Linked DNA regions of Spirosoma aureum. The protein of the gene in region 1 interacts with the protein of each later gene in a pairwise test. Links are inferred from orthologs where the notes say so. Each region holds a gene or a part of one and is shown on either strand. Other genes may lie near its edges.

The links.
Region 2: the proteins of G8759_RS23810 (region 1) and ureG interact in binary tests that used the Escherichia coli proteins (3 or more experiments, as listed by UniProt). The link is inferred for Spirosoma aureum from one-to-one orthologs.

Annotation. Positions count from the first base shown.
Region 1 is NZ_CP050063.1:5,984,216-5,991,068, forward strand. What follows is about bases 1,225-4,223. They hold G8759_RS23810 (FKBP-type peptidyl-prolyl cis-trans isomerase), read right to left. Parts: upstream 2,959-4,223; coding sequence 2,491-2,958; downstream 1,225-2,490. Other genes in these bases: G8759_RS23800 (MlaD family protein), read left to right, coding at 1,225-1,794; G8759_RS23805 (hypothetical protein), read left to right, coding at 1,977-2,372; G8759_RS23815 (fasciclin domain-containing protein), read left to right, coding at 3,364-3,966; G8759_RS23820 (hypothetical protein), read left to right, coding at 4,123-4,223. In the rest of the region: G8759_RS23795 (ABC transporter ATP-binding protein), read left to right, coding at 1-658; more of G8759_RS23800, read left to right, coding at 772-1,224; more of G8759_RS23820, read left to right, coding at 4,224-4,368; G8759_RS23825 (L,D-transpeptidase family protein), read left to right, coding at 4,508-5,722; G8759_RS23830 (hypothetical protein), read left to right, coding at 5,819-6,364; G8759_RS23835 (TonB-dependent receptor), read left to right, coding at 6,780-6,853. UniProt on the Escherichia coli protein: Folding helper with both chaperone and peptidyl-prolyl cis-trans isomerase (PPIase) activities. Chaperone activity prevents aggregation of unfolded or partially folded proteins and promotes their correct folding.
Region 2 is NZ_CP050063.1:2,258,384-2,265,223, forward strand. What follows is about bases 1,778-4,763. They hold ureG (urease accessory protein UreG), read right to left. Parts: upstream 3,597-4,763; coding sequence 2,958-3,596; downstream 1,778-2,957. Other genes in these bases: G8759_RS09025 (hypothetical protein), read right to left, coding at 1,778-2,159; G8759_RS09030 (urease accessory protein UreD), read right to left, coding at 2,149-2,961; ribA (GTP cyclohydrolase II RibA), read right to left, coding at 3,632-4,144; G8759_RS09045 (urease accessory protein UreF), read right to left, coding at 4,232-4,763. In the rest of the region: allantoinase AllB, read right to left, coding at 1-409; pucL (factor-independent urate hydroxylase), read left to right, coding at 567-1,427; more of G8759_RS09025, read right to left, coding at 1,458-1,777; more of G8759_RS09045, read right to left, coding at 4,764-4,918; urease accessory protein UreE, read right to left, coding at 4,915-5,424; ureC (urease subunit alpha), read right to left, coding at 5,646-6,840. UniProt on the Escherichia coli protein: Involved in the maturation of [NiFe] hydrogenases. Required for nickel insertion into the metal center of the hydrogenase. Exhibits a low intrinsic GTPase activity, which is essential for nickel insertion.

The DNA.
Region 1 (6,853 bases):
GGGCGAAAATGTAGTCGTGTTGGGTCGTTCTGGTACAGGAAAGTCAGTGTTGATTAAAATTATTGTTGGTTTATTGAAGCCCGACGCCGGAAGTGTTGTTGTGCTGGGACAGGATGTTGAAAAACTTCGCGACCAAGAACTCGATATGTTCCGTCAGAAAGTTGGCTTCTCGTTTCAGAGCAGTGCATTGTATGATAGTATGAGTATTCGGGAAAATCTGGAATTCCCGCTCATACGCAATGTGCGGGATCTGACGCAGGGAGAAATTGACCGCGCCGTTGAAGAAGCTCTGGACGATGTTGGTTTGTCGCAGACGATCAACCAGATGCCCTCGGAGCTTTCGGGTGGTCAGCGCAAACGAATTGGTATTGCCCGAACCTTAATGCTGAAGCCTGAAATCATGCTCTACGACGAACCAACGGCCGGGCTCGATCCGATCACAAGTATCGAGATCAACAACCTGATTAATGAAGTTAAAGAACGCTTTAAAGCGACTTCCATTATCATTACTCACGATTTGACCTGTGCGAAAACCACCGGCGATCGTGTGGCCATGCTTCTGGATGGGCGCTTCGAGCGAGTTGGCCCGTTCGAGGAGGTTTTTGCCGACCCCGATGAGCGAATACAGCAGTTTTACAATTACAAATTTGTCGATTAGCCAATGTAAGGTAATCCGGTAAACGAATATCGGCTCAGCTGCTGAACTGACACGATTTTACACAATTACCTCCATTACCGAGTTACCTAAATTACTCAATTCACTAATTCACTATGAGTACAGAATCGAACAAACGCTCTGTTGTTGTTGGCATATTTGTTCTGCTGGGCATTATCATCTTTGTTGCAGGGGTGTTTGTGCTGGGCGGGCAACAAAAACGCTTCACGAAAAGCATCCGTCTCATTGCCGTTTTCAAAGATGTATCAGGCCTCAAAGCAGGCAATAACGTCTGGTTTTCAGGCGTAAAAGTCGGAACGGTTAAGCGAGTCAGTATCTATAGCAATGCGCAGGTAGAAGTAGACATGGACGTCGAACAGAGTTCGAAGCAGTTCATCCGGAAAGACGCCAGTGCAAGCATTAGCTCAGATGGGCTGATTGGCAATAAAATTGTTGTCATTGTGGGCGGAACCAATAATCATCCTGAGGTTGAAGACGGCGACCGGCTGCAAACCCAGGCGGCCCTAAGCTCAGACCAGATTATGGCGACCCTACAGGAAAATAATAACAATCTGCTGCGCGTAACCAACGACTTCAAAGAACTGGTCGGGAACCTTAGAAAGGGCAAAGGCACAGTTGGCGCTGTGCTGACTGATTCGATCGTTGCCAACAACTTTAAGCGGGCCATGCTAAACCTGGAAAAGGCGTCTGATAACACCGTAAAGGTCACAGGCGCGGTATCGCAATTTGCGGCTAAATTAAATGCAAAAGGAACGTTAGCCAATGAGCTGGTGACTGACACAACGGTTTTCCGCCAATTAAGCCGCTCGGCGGGGCGGCTGGAAAGCGCGGCAACGTCGGCCGATGTCGCCGTTGGCAGCCTGCGAAAATCCACGGAGAACTTTAACCGGGCATCCGAAAAACTCAATAACAACAACAGTCCGCTAGGTGTGTTACTAACCGATCAGGAAACAGCGAATAACCTTCGGATTACGCTCCGGAATTTAAACAGAGGTAGCGCTTTGCTCAATGAAGATTTGAAAGCCGCTCAGAATAATTTCCTGTTGCGTGGTTTTTTCAAGAAGCAAGCCAAAGAAGATGCCAAGCGTAAAGCAGATAGTACAGCCACAAAACCGTAGTCCGGCCAGTCTATCCGGCTTTCATGTCACAGAATACGCCCTAAAGATGTACTAGATAACGAAGTTGTGCGTTACTAAAATGCACGGACTATCTACCCTTGCTGACTGTTACGGACTTTATAGAACGGCAACTTTCAGTAAGGGTAGCGTCTTTTTGTATACTTACGACAACTCTCTATACAATGTTGGGCTATCATTGGACTGCACTTTGTCTGGCCATGCTTACGCTTGCAAGCAGATATACCTCGTATGCGCAGGCAAAAAAACAGGAAAATTCTTTTCCTACCTACCAACAGATCAAGCCTAAAGATTCGGAGATTATCGATCAGGTATCTCCGCCGAGTCCGTCAACAATATATAGCCGGATTATCAATACCAGTTCGGCTCGGTTTCCCCTGAATTTATTTGATTATCCCGACGGAACGGTAACGTATTACCTGAATGATCAGCCAACAACCGATGTCAAATACGTTAAAGAAGTACTCAAAAATAAAAGTATTTCTGTTGAAACGATTTCGATAGATCGGCCTACCGAAGATGGGAAACGAATAATCAGAATACGGTATGAAGCGCTTTGAGTAGGGTGAATTCTCTGGATTACCAGCAGGTACATTCCTACAAAAAAAGTGGTTTGTGGGTCGCCTACTCCTACGAATAAGGCGAACCACAAACCACAGACAATCAGCTTTCTACCGATTAATGATGCCCACCGGGACCATGAACGTGTCCATGCGCCAGTTCGTCAGGGGTAGCGTCGCGTACCTCTACGACTTCAACGTCGAAATGCAGATTCTGGTCGGCCAATGGGTGGTTGCCATCAACGGTCACCGTTTCAGGTCCTACCTGTGTTACGGTGATCAATTCGCCCTGATTGGTCTCAAACTGCATCCCAACTTCTATTTTCTGGCCACCAAACGCTTTGATTGGAACCTCCTGAATAAGTTGGGGATTTCGTTTGCCATAGCCCTTTTCAGGAGCTACATCTATTTTTGCTTTGTCGCCTTTGGCTTTTCCTTCCAGCCCTTCTTCCATTCCTGGAATCAGGTTACCCTTGCCATGAAGGTAATAGAGCGGGTCACGTTCCTGGCTCGAATCCAGGATGTTGCCTGCATCATCACGGAGGGTATAGTGGATGGCGGCTACTTTATGTTTCGAGATCTGCATAATAATTAGCGTTCGATTGGTTTTTGGTAAGAAACAATCGAAACACAAAGTTGGCCTTTCCCATCGAAAATAAATTAACAATCGGGAAAGAATTGTCAATCAATGCATTTGTCTATCCACATATACCCATTCTCCTTACACGGACATAGGCGCTGCAGAGTGGTACTTCTCATCAGTAAAGATTTTGACTTAGACAGGCAACTGTTTTACTTATCAGAACAACAGCATCCAACTTTTTAACTCTTTATCAGAAAGCCGGGCTGTGCTTTCCCTCAATTTTTATCCCATTAAATACCGTTTACGAAACATTTTTTCGAAAAGGTCGTTCACCTGAAACCGATGTGTGTGGCATCGGGGCTTATTCAATCGAATAAGTCGATTTGTATTCACCATTTATACTCGACTATGACAACGAAATCGTGTTTCGGCTGGGCGATGGGATTCGCCCTACTTATTGGGGTTAATACAACAATTACAGCTCAGGATCAGAATACGGCGGCTCAGCCTACTGCTGCGGCAACCAGTACGATGGGGATGCCCGGAGCAAACTTAAAATCGGGGGTTTCGACCGGTAAAGATCTGGCGATCAGTGCCGCAAAATCGGCCGACCATACCATTTTATTTCGGGCATTGCGCGTATCGGGCCTGACCGAACAGGCTAGTAGTAAAGGCCCATTCACGGTGTTTGCCCCAACCAATGAGGCTTTCAATAAATTGCCGGAAGGCACTGTAGATGGACTTCTGCAACCAGCGGCTAAAGGAAAACTAGTCAAACTATTAGCGTATCACGTTGTAAAAGGCAAGTTAACCTCCGATCAGTTGCAGGATGGTCAGAAGCTCAAAACAGTAACGGGTGGCACACTAACCGTTGGTAAACAGGGCGATACAGTTACCATTACCGATGGGGCAGGTAACACCGCGACCGTTAACGCGGCCGATGTTGAAACCACAAACGGAATCGTTCATTCAATTGATACAGTGCTGATGCCCGCAGAAGGAGGCAAATAGACAAAAAATCTTTAGTAGCACACAAAATCCGCCAGTTCGATTACCGAATTGGCGGATTTTGTCTATCTATACCAACCGAACAATATCGAGAATCGTCGGTTATCTAATTGAAAAACGGCTGTTGATAGGAGCCCCAAACCACGAAAGGAGGACGTAATGGAAAGTGAAGAAAAAGAAGATCTGATTCGTGCAAAACAAGCTATTTCGCCCGCAGGACTGGCTAACCAGTCGGCAGAGGGAACCAGTGGACCCGGCAGTCAGATAGACGCAGAAGAGCTGCCTGCCGATCAGTTGGAAGATGACTATATGGATGGTGACGAACCGGGATCTAATCTGCGAATTCGGCATCCAAACCGGAATCCAAATCCTAAGCCTGACATTGATAAGCCAGCCTATAGTTAGTGGTTGAGGGATCAACAAAATTCGCTCAAAAAACGCTTTTATCAGGTCCATCCGATAAAAGCGTTTTTTGCTTTAGACCGAATACACACAACCTAAGCGGGCATTTCGGTGTTTATTGTGAATATACACTCAACGAAAAATGGATAAACGTAAAATATGGATTGGGGTGGCCATTCTGGCCGGATTAGTGATCGTATTCTTTGTCGGTCGCCAGGTGATTAACTGGCAGAAGACAAAACAGGAAGAGAAACAAAACCGGGAGCAGGCTTTGCGTCAGCTTAAGCAGGCAAAGCAAACTTTGCACCAGGTTTGCCAATATGCCGACTCAGTGGGCATCGATACGAGCCGCTTCACGATCAGTACCACCACTTCTAAAGATGATATTACTGAAAAAATCGCCCAGTTAGTCATGGAAACACGGTATGGCAAGAAGCCATCCCGGATAGAATTTAGTGGCCTTCCGGAAGCCGTTGATTCATCGTGGTCCGAGAAGATCAGTACGACCTTCTCGCCCGCAGCCATTACCGATGTAGCTTCCTTTTCTCCGTATAATCAGTTAGTGAAGCATTATAACCGATTACGAAATCGGACAAAAGCAAGTCCTGGCGTTGCCGATTCGCTTCGGTTGATCCGGCAAACGCTCAATTTTTACCGCTATATTAATCGGTTCGACCCCGAAAAATTTGTGGTAGTTAATATTCCGGCAGGCGAACTGAACGTGTTTGATCGAAGTGGGAAACGGTTTTTACCCATGAAAGTCATTACGGGCAAAAAAGATAAGCGAACGCCCTGTATGACAACGTACATTAAAGACATCGTTGCCTATCCCTACTGGAATGTTCCGAAAAGTATTGCGATCAACGAAATGCTTCCCAAAATCAGGAAAAACCTGGCCTTCCTGAACAATCAGAATTTACAGGTACTCGACAGTCGTAACCGTGAAGTAGATCCCGAAGAAATTGACTGGGAAAGCCTGTCTGAGACAAATTTTCCGTACCGGATCCGGCAGGCATCGGGTTGCGAGAATTCGTTGGGGCTGATTAAATTCGATCTGGAAAATCCGCTGGCCATTTACCTCCACGATACCAATGGCCGCGACATGTTCACCCTCACTGCCGATCGCTGGCGGAGTCATGGCTGCGTACGTGTGCAAAAGCCCGTCGAGCTAGCCAACTTCGTGCTCGGCAAACAAACATTCGATGCCGGTTTCATGAACCGCTGCCTGATCGATCAAAAGCCGCAGACGCTGGCCATTCCTAAACGGTTTCCGGTTTTCATCACCTACAACATTGCGGATGTCGATGCAGCGGGGCAATTACACTTTTATAACGATGTGTATGGGCTTGGTAAGTGAATTGGCTGAATTTATGCATTGAGTTATCGGAAGGCATTGATTTTGTTCAGGATTCGATAGTACTTTAGCATTACAATCTGCTTCGCATCGCTGAACGTGAAAAAATTAGTTTCGTTTGGGTTGTTCTTCCTGCTACTCTGTCATACGCTGGCGCACGTTATTGCGGGCCTGAGCGCATGGTGGCAGGAAGAACATGACCTATCGACTCGTTTGCAGGTTTATCGATCGGTGGATAGCATCGTCGAATTTCAGATTCCTCTGGTTAACAAAACCGACGGTACCGTAATTGTCCGTACGACCGAAGATGGTTTTAATTACCGTGGTCATTATTACAATGTCGTGAGTCTGGAAGTGCAGGGAGACACCCTGCACATTGCTGGTTTGGAATCGACCAGCCGTTCGTTCTGGCAGGATGATCTGCTGACGTTTGTAAATCATCATCTGACCTCGGTGCCCGCTACCGGTGGGAAAGCCAGCCAACTCTTAAAGCTTTTACTTAAAGAATACTCACCCAGCCCACGTACGGTCCTTCATTTTCTGTTTTTATCCTGGCGTGAATCAATCCGGATTCCTGATACGCCTTTAGTTTTCTCGACTCGCTCTGAGCCGATTTACTCTCCCCCACCCGAACTGACCGCCTGACGGCCGGTTACAGGTATGAATAAGTAGGCTAATCTGTCTAGGCGGATGAGTCATGTTCATGTACGTATCTAAATCGACAACGAATGCCTGCTTTTTCTGACTTTGCTTTATTGCTTGTATGGCTTCTGGTCAAACAGACTCTTTGCCAGCTATGGGCTGTACCTATCATGCCGGTTCGTTAACAACTCAGCTATCCATTGCCAGTTTATCGTGTTCTGATAAATCGGACAATCGGGGTTGTTCGTCATTTCCTTCTCTTTCGTTTTCACATCTACTCCGGATTAGGGCTCAATGTCCGATCAAATCCGCATTGGCTACGCATATGCATTAGTCAGTGATTGTATGCTGGGTCTGGTAAAGACATACCTAATTGGTTCGTTGCACTGTAGCCCATAAATACTTACTCCCATACTTCATGAAATCTCTTTATATAAACCTATTGTTTTTGCTGTTTCTCAGTGGGCTGACACCATCTGCCCTGGCCCAGAC
Region 2 (6,840 bases), 3.7 Mb from region 1 along the record:
TCTCGATTTCGCCGGTATTCCCCGGTACGAGACCTCCCCAGAAACCGCAGTTTGTGTGAAGCTGGCCTGCGGTGGCTGCCAGTTTTTGGTCGAAAGCCGCTGCCGATGTCGTAACCGGTGATGAGTTGAGGGGCATGTCGACCAGTGTTGTCAATCCGCCGGAAATAGCTGCCCGCGTAGCCGTATCGAAACCCTCCCAATCGGTCCGGCCAGGTTCGTTGATATGTACGTGGGGATCAATGACTCCGGGCATCAGCACCTTGTCGTAAATATCAATGACTTCGACATCGATAGTTGGCGGTAGATCCTTTAAAACATCAGAAATTAATCCGTTTTTTAGTACAACTACCGCCTTCTGGAGTCCTGCAGGCGTAAGAATATTATTCCCTTTGATTGCGAAATCAACCATAATACGAACGATTGTCTGGAGTCAATCTTTAGCGTGGCGATAGCTTATTGCTGATTAGACTCAACTGGTAGCCTTGAAGAGTTGAGGATGTAGACTAAAAATAGAAAATTAATTTCTATAATAGGGGTTAATACTACCTAAAACAGCCGAAACAACCATGAAGCTTAAACTGAAAAAAAATGCGTACGGTAAGAACGCTGTGAATCTGTCAAAAATAATTCGGCATCCTACCTATCATGAATTCAGGCAGATCTCCGTCAATGTGTCTTTGCAGGGGGATTTTGAAACTGCGCACACACTAGGCGATAACTCGAAAATACTGCCCACCGACACGCAGAAGAACACCGTCTATGCGTTAGCTCAAGCGCATTTCGTGGATTCTATTGAAAATTTCGGGTTGTATTTAGCGAATTATTTTATCACCAATAACCCACAGGTAACCCAGGCGACAGTCGATATCGTCGAGCATCCCTATCGCCGAATGACTTTCGACGGCGAGCCACATCACCATGCCTACATCGGAGGTGGTTCTGAGAACCATACAACAACCATCATACAGACCGGGAATCATATTGCCATTACGTCTGGTATCAAAGACCTACTGATTCTGAAAACGACAGATTCGGGCTTCGAAGGCTATATCAAAGACCAATTCACAACGCTAAAAGAAACGGCCGATCGCATATTGGCGACCCAATGCGAGGCTACCTGGACCTATACAACACAGGAGCTTGATTTTACCGTGGCATTTGCTAAAATTAGAGAAACACTCCTGAAAACGTTTGCCCATCATAAAAGTCTGTCGGTCCAGCAAACCTTACTGGCAATGGGTTCGGCCGTTCTGGAAGAGAATGAGGCTGTGAGCGAGATTAGTCTGATCATGCCCAACAAGCACCATATACCGTTCAATCTGGAGCAATTTGGTCTGGACAACAAAAATGAGATTTTTATCGCCACCGACGAACCGTATGGCTACATTACCGGGACAGTGACGAGGGAGCAGGACAGTGAAGACTAGCATTTGGAGCTATTCGTCGTTGCGAACGTATTACCATTCCAGAAACACCATGCCTGCGCCACAGGTAGTAATGGTTAGCCCGGCCAGCGCGTGCATATAACGCTCCAACTGCTCTGTTTTCAGGAGGGAAATGCCATAATATCCAAGCAGAACCAAACCGATCATAGTAGCCAGGGTAAAGATAGTGTAGGTACTGATTAAGAGTAGCATACCGTTCCAGGACTGTCGGGCTGCCGGAAAATAAAGCAGCGGAATCATCGGTTCGCAGGGACCCAGTACAAAAATCAGGAACATAACCCAGGGCGTGACTTTGTAACGATTTTGTGGAGATACTGCCTGATCGTGCTTATGCTCGAAAACATACAGTTCACCGTTGTCCTGTAGGTCAAAATGTTTGTGAGGCCGGTTCTGGTACGCTCGAATAAGGCCCCAGATGCTGTAAATCAACCCAAAACCGAATAACGCCCAACCGGCTATTCCACCCCGGACCGATTCAAACCAGCTGATTTTAGCAACCGACCAGCCGAGGGCAGCTCCGCCCAAACCCAACAGCACTGAACTCCACACGTGTCCGCAGCCGCAAACGATGGTCCAGCCGATGGTTCGCGGGAGTGACCAGCTTCGCGCTTTGGCTAATGCAAGAAACGGCAGGTAATGGTCGGGGCCGGTAGCCGTGTGCAAAAAAGCCACCGTGATGGAGGTTAGGATCAGCAACTGGGTTTCATGGCTCATAGGCTACGGACTTGGATTGACGAAGCGTAGGTTGAGGCAGTTGCCCGGCAATCGTTTTCAGGCATGTATGAAGCTGTTCACCATGTTGCCCAAGTAGCCTGACCACCAGCCCGTTGACCGGAGCTGCCGAAACGCCGTACAAAATACCCGTCTGTTGAGCTAAATAGGCTATTATCGTTTTGCGGAGTTCAGCAACAGGCTCTTTCTCATTCAGATAAATCAGGCTGGCCTGATGAGTGAAGCCTTCAAGTTGCCCGATTGCGGTCAGGTTCATTGTTGCCGGGGTGATCAGAACATTTTCCTTAATCACCATTTTATTGTTGATAAATACCTGCGTTACCGTATGATATTTCGAAAACTGAAAAACCTCACCGTTCAGTTTTCGGCCACAGGTAATTACTTCGCCCCAGATCAGACAACAACCATCGGTCATATAAATCTGGTTGGTTGCCGAGAAACTGGATTGCTCATGCGGCACCGACGGGTGTGGCAGGAAACAAAACGACGATCCTTTTTCCATCTGAACGTGCATACGCTGCGACGCTCCCTGCTTCATGGTGAACAATCGTTGGTACGATTGCGTCTGTAACTCCAGTGAACAACCTTCGGCCAAGTCAATCTGGAGTTGATAATCATCGCCATCTAAAACTCCCGGCGACGAACTCATGAGCATCAGCTTTAAGGGATCCGCCCGTTTATCCTCCGTAATATTCGCCACCTTGAACGGTGGTGTAAAAAAAGCTTGTTTCAGATAAGTCCGCGTTTCGCGCCGGGCGGTCTGGATGTGTAACTCAGCCTTCATCGCCACAGTTTTGGCTCGTCAACGGTTTCCAGTAAGGCATACCGACGTATCCAGTCAATGACACTATCCAGGCCTTGTAAGCTCATTAAGTTAGTGAATACAAACGGATTGCCATTGCGCATCCTGCGTGCATCGCGTTCCATCACACCCAGATCGGCGTTCACGTAGGGGGCGAGGTCAATTTTGTTGATGATGAGCAGATCGGAACGCGTAATGCCGGGCCCACCTTTTCTGGGAATTTTGTCGCCTTCGGCCACATCGATGACGAAGATGGTCACGTCGGCCAAATCGGGGCTGAAGGTAGCCGAAAGGTTATCACCCCCACTTTCGATGAAAATAAGTTCGACATCCGGAAACCGCTGGGCTATTTCCTCAACGGCTTCGAGATTCATGCTCGCATCTTCGCGGATGGCCGTATGCGGGCAACCGCCCGTTTCGACGCCAATGATTCGGTCGGCGGGCAACAGGCTGTTTTGTGTTAAAAACTCCGCGTCTTCTTTGGTATAAATATCATTGGTAATCACACCAATGCTATATTGGCTGGTCATCTGGCGTGACAAACGCTCGATCAGGGCCGTTTTTCCTGACCCAACGGGCCCTGCCACACCAATTTTTATGTAGGTTCTTGACTTCATTGCGTAGGTTTACTACAGAATATTACGTCTACTGATTACAAGGTAGTAGGCTGAATGCCAACGACACTAACGCCATGTTGGGTGAGCATCTCTACTTTTTTCGGATTGTCGGTCAACATACGTATTGATTTAACGCCGAGCTCACTTAAAATTTCGGCTGCTTTCGTGTAGTCCCTGGCGTCCCGTTTAAAGCCTACTGCTTCATACGCATCAGCCTGGGACAATCCTTTTCGTTTGTATTCGACGCTTTTTAAGAGGGCAAAATGACCGTTTCCTTTCCCTTCCTGCTCTAGCCAGATAATAATTCCTTTCCCGGCTTGCTGAATGAGTTGTTGAGAAATCTCCATTTGCTCTCTACAATCACATTCGATACTATTAAAGGCGTGTCCGAACAGGCATGACGAATGAACCCTGCACAGTACGTCTTCTTCGCCATCTACATCGCCCATAATCAGAGCAATCGACTCTTTTTGTCCATCATAAAAGAGAATCTCGTGGTACTCCCCAAATTTTGTTTTGAGGTTTCCCTCGGCCATCTTAACGATCATTGCTAGTTTACTTTATAGTTAGTCGTGGTATCGGGGATGTCCGCCTGGCGCTGAGCGAAAGCTCTGACTTTACCTCTTTCCACTTATTTAAGACATATACAGCCGCGAATACAGTTGTTCGTGCTGCATGCTTCGAATGTCGAAACCGGGGCAGCAAAGACCGATTAACTCCCGGTTGGGTTGTAATGTATTCATAACCAATTCCTGAATAAGCGGATGCAGCGAAAACAGAATTTCCTGACCGTCCTGCTGGCCTAGCGGAACCAGTTTAACGCAATTGGTAACCATACCAACGGCCGCATTGTAATAAAACCCGGTCATGGCATCTGCTTTCGGAATTTGTAATGCCTGTGCATATAGACCAAACGCAAGGCAATAATGCCCCATAACTTCCTGATTATGTATGGATTCTCGATACTGATTTGCCAGTGCACTGTCACAAAGCGGTTGAAATAGTTTCATCAGCCGAATGCCCAGTTTCTGGCTGGACTGCCGCATTTCTTTTGGCAATTTTACGGCTGTGCATTCGTCATCCAGCGTTACTAGTTCATTCCAGCCATTCCGGGCGGCAGCATCATAGGCCAGCGAAGCCAAGGCTGCATCGGTGTAGAACAGATTCCGGGCCAGCATTTCTTCGACAAACATTTTTGCTGTTAGGACATTATACACAACACCGGCCTGTACGTAGGTTTCGAGGCCTGCCGAGTGCGCATAACCTCCGATCGGTAAGGTAGGATCGCTTAATTGCAGGAGACGGATCAGACCACTATTCATGCTGAGGGTGTAGTGAGTTTAAGGATTTTTGAAAATAAGCTTTCACTACTGCTGTCATGCCCGTGGGGCGAAACAGTCGTTCTCAGGGGTTGCATTAATTTTCGTTGTTGCTGCTCTACAACATAGCCCGATGCGGTCAATAATCGAAACAGTGGGGCATCATAGGGGGCCAACAGCGTATCATCATCGAAAAACAGGGGTAAATGCTTATTGCCGATTTCGTAACAGACCGATGCCATTTCGTACATGGACTTTGGCCTGATAACCAGTACATCGCACGGCAGCACCTCAACCACAATCAGGGTTTGAGCATCCTCGTATAACACGTCACCCTGTGTCAGTTGCGGATTTTCGGCCAGAAACTTCAACGCAATTTCCTGCCCCAATTGTGTTCGCTTTCGCATAATCCGCTTGCTGGTTTCAAACCATTCCAGCGGCAGCCAGTCGATGATTCGGTCGCCAGGGTCAATAGCATCAAGATGACCGAGTTTCTGTTGAATAAGCATTTTTTTGGTTTTGTCATCCCGACGGCAGAAGGCATCCTGATGCAGCCGAAAGTATTCGTCTTACCCAAAGATTCATCCTGCGCCGGGACGACAAAAAATAAGTTATAGAACATTCGCGGGGAGCCTGGAGCCGTGCCACGGTTACTGATAATGCGCAAACAAACCACCGTCCGCGGCTGCGGTGGCACGGCTCCAGGCTCCCCGCGAATGTTCTAAGTTACCTAAAACAAAAAATACCGCTGTGCCAAGGGCAAGACGGCAACGGGTTCACACGTAATGGGTTCGCCATCAACTTTCACTTCATAGGTTTCGGGATTTACGTCGATCTGGGGCGTTGCATCGTTGTGGATCAGGTCTTTCTTTGAGATAGCCCGGCAATTCTTCACCGGTAAGATCATCTTCTGCAACCCGTATTGTTGTACGATTCCTATTTCCAGCGAAACCTGCGACACGAACGTAGCACAGGTCTTGTAAAGAGCTTTGCCATAAGCTCCGAACATATGGCGGTAGATAACGGGTTGAGGGGTTGGAATCGATGCGTTGGGGTCGCCCATTTTGCTGGCGATGATCATGCCACCTTTGATTATCATTTCAGGTTTGGCGCCAAACATTGCCGGATTCCATAAAACAAGATCGGCTAGTTTCCCGGCTTCAATAGACCCAACATAGTCTGAAATACCGTGCGTAATGGCGGGGTTAATCGTGTATTTGGCTACATAGCGTTTCACCCGGAAATTATCATTTTTATTCCCTTCATCCTCCGGTAAAAAGCCCCGCTGCTTTTTCATCTTGTCGGCGGTTTGCCAGGTGCGTGTGATGACTTCGGCCACGCGCCCCATCGCCTGCGAGTCAGAACTCATCATGCTGAAAACACCCATGTCGTGCAGAATGTCCTCAGCTGCGATGGTTTCAGGACGAATACGCGAATCGGCAAACGCAACATCTTCGGGAACCGATTTGTCGAGATGGTGACAAACCATCAGCATGTCGAGGTGTTCGTCGATGGTGTTGATGGTGTAAGGGCGTGTCGGATTGGTTGAAGACGGCAGCACATACGGGTACATCGCTGCCTTGATAATATCGGGGGCATGACCCCCACCGGCACCTTCGGTATGAAACGTATGGATTACCCGACCGTTGATGGCGCTGATGGTATCTTCCAGAAAACCACTCTCGTTCAGCGTGTCGGTATGGATGGCAATCTGAACGTCATATTTATCCGCAACTCTCAATGAAGCATCGATTACTGCGGGCGTCGAACCCCAGTCTTCGTGAATTTTCAGGCCCAGCGCACCGGCTTCGATCTGTTCTTCGAGCGGGGCCGTTGTGGCACAATTGCCTTTGCCCATAAAGCCGAGGTTCATTGGGAACGCATCGGCTGCTTCGAGCATTTTCTGAATATTCCAGGCACCCGGT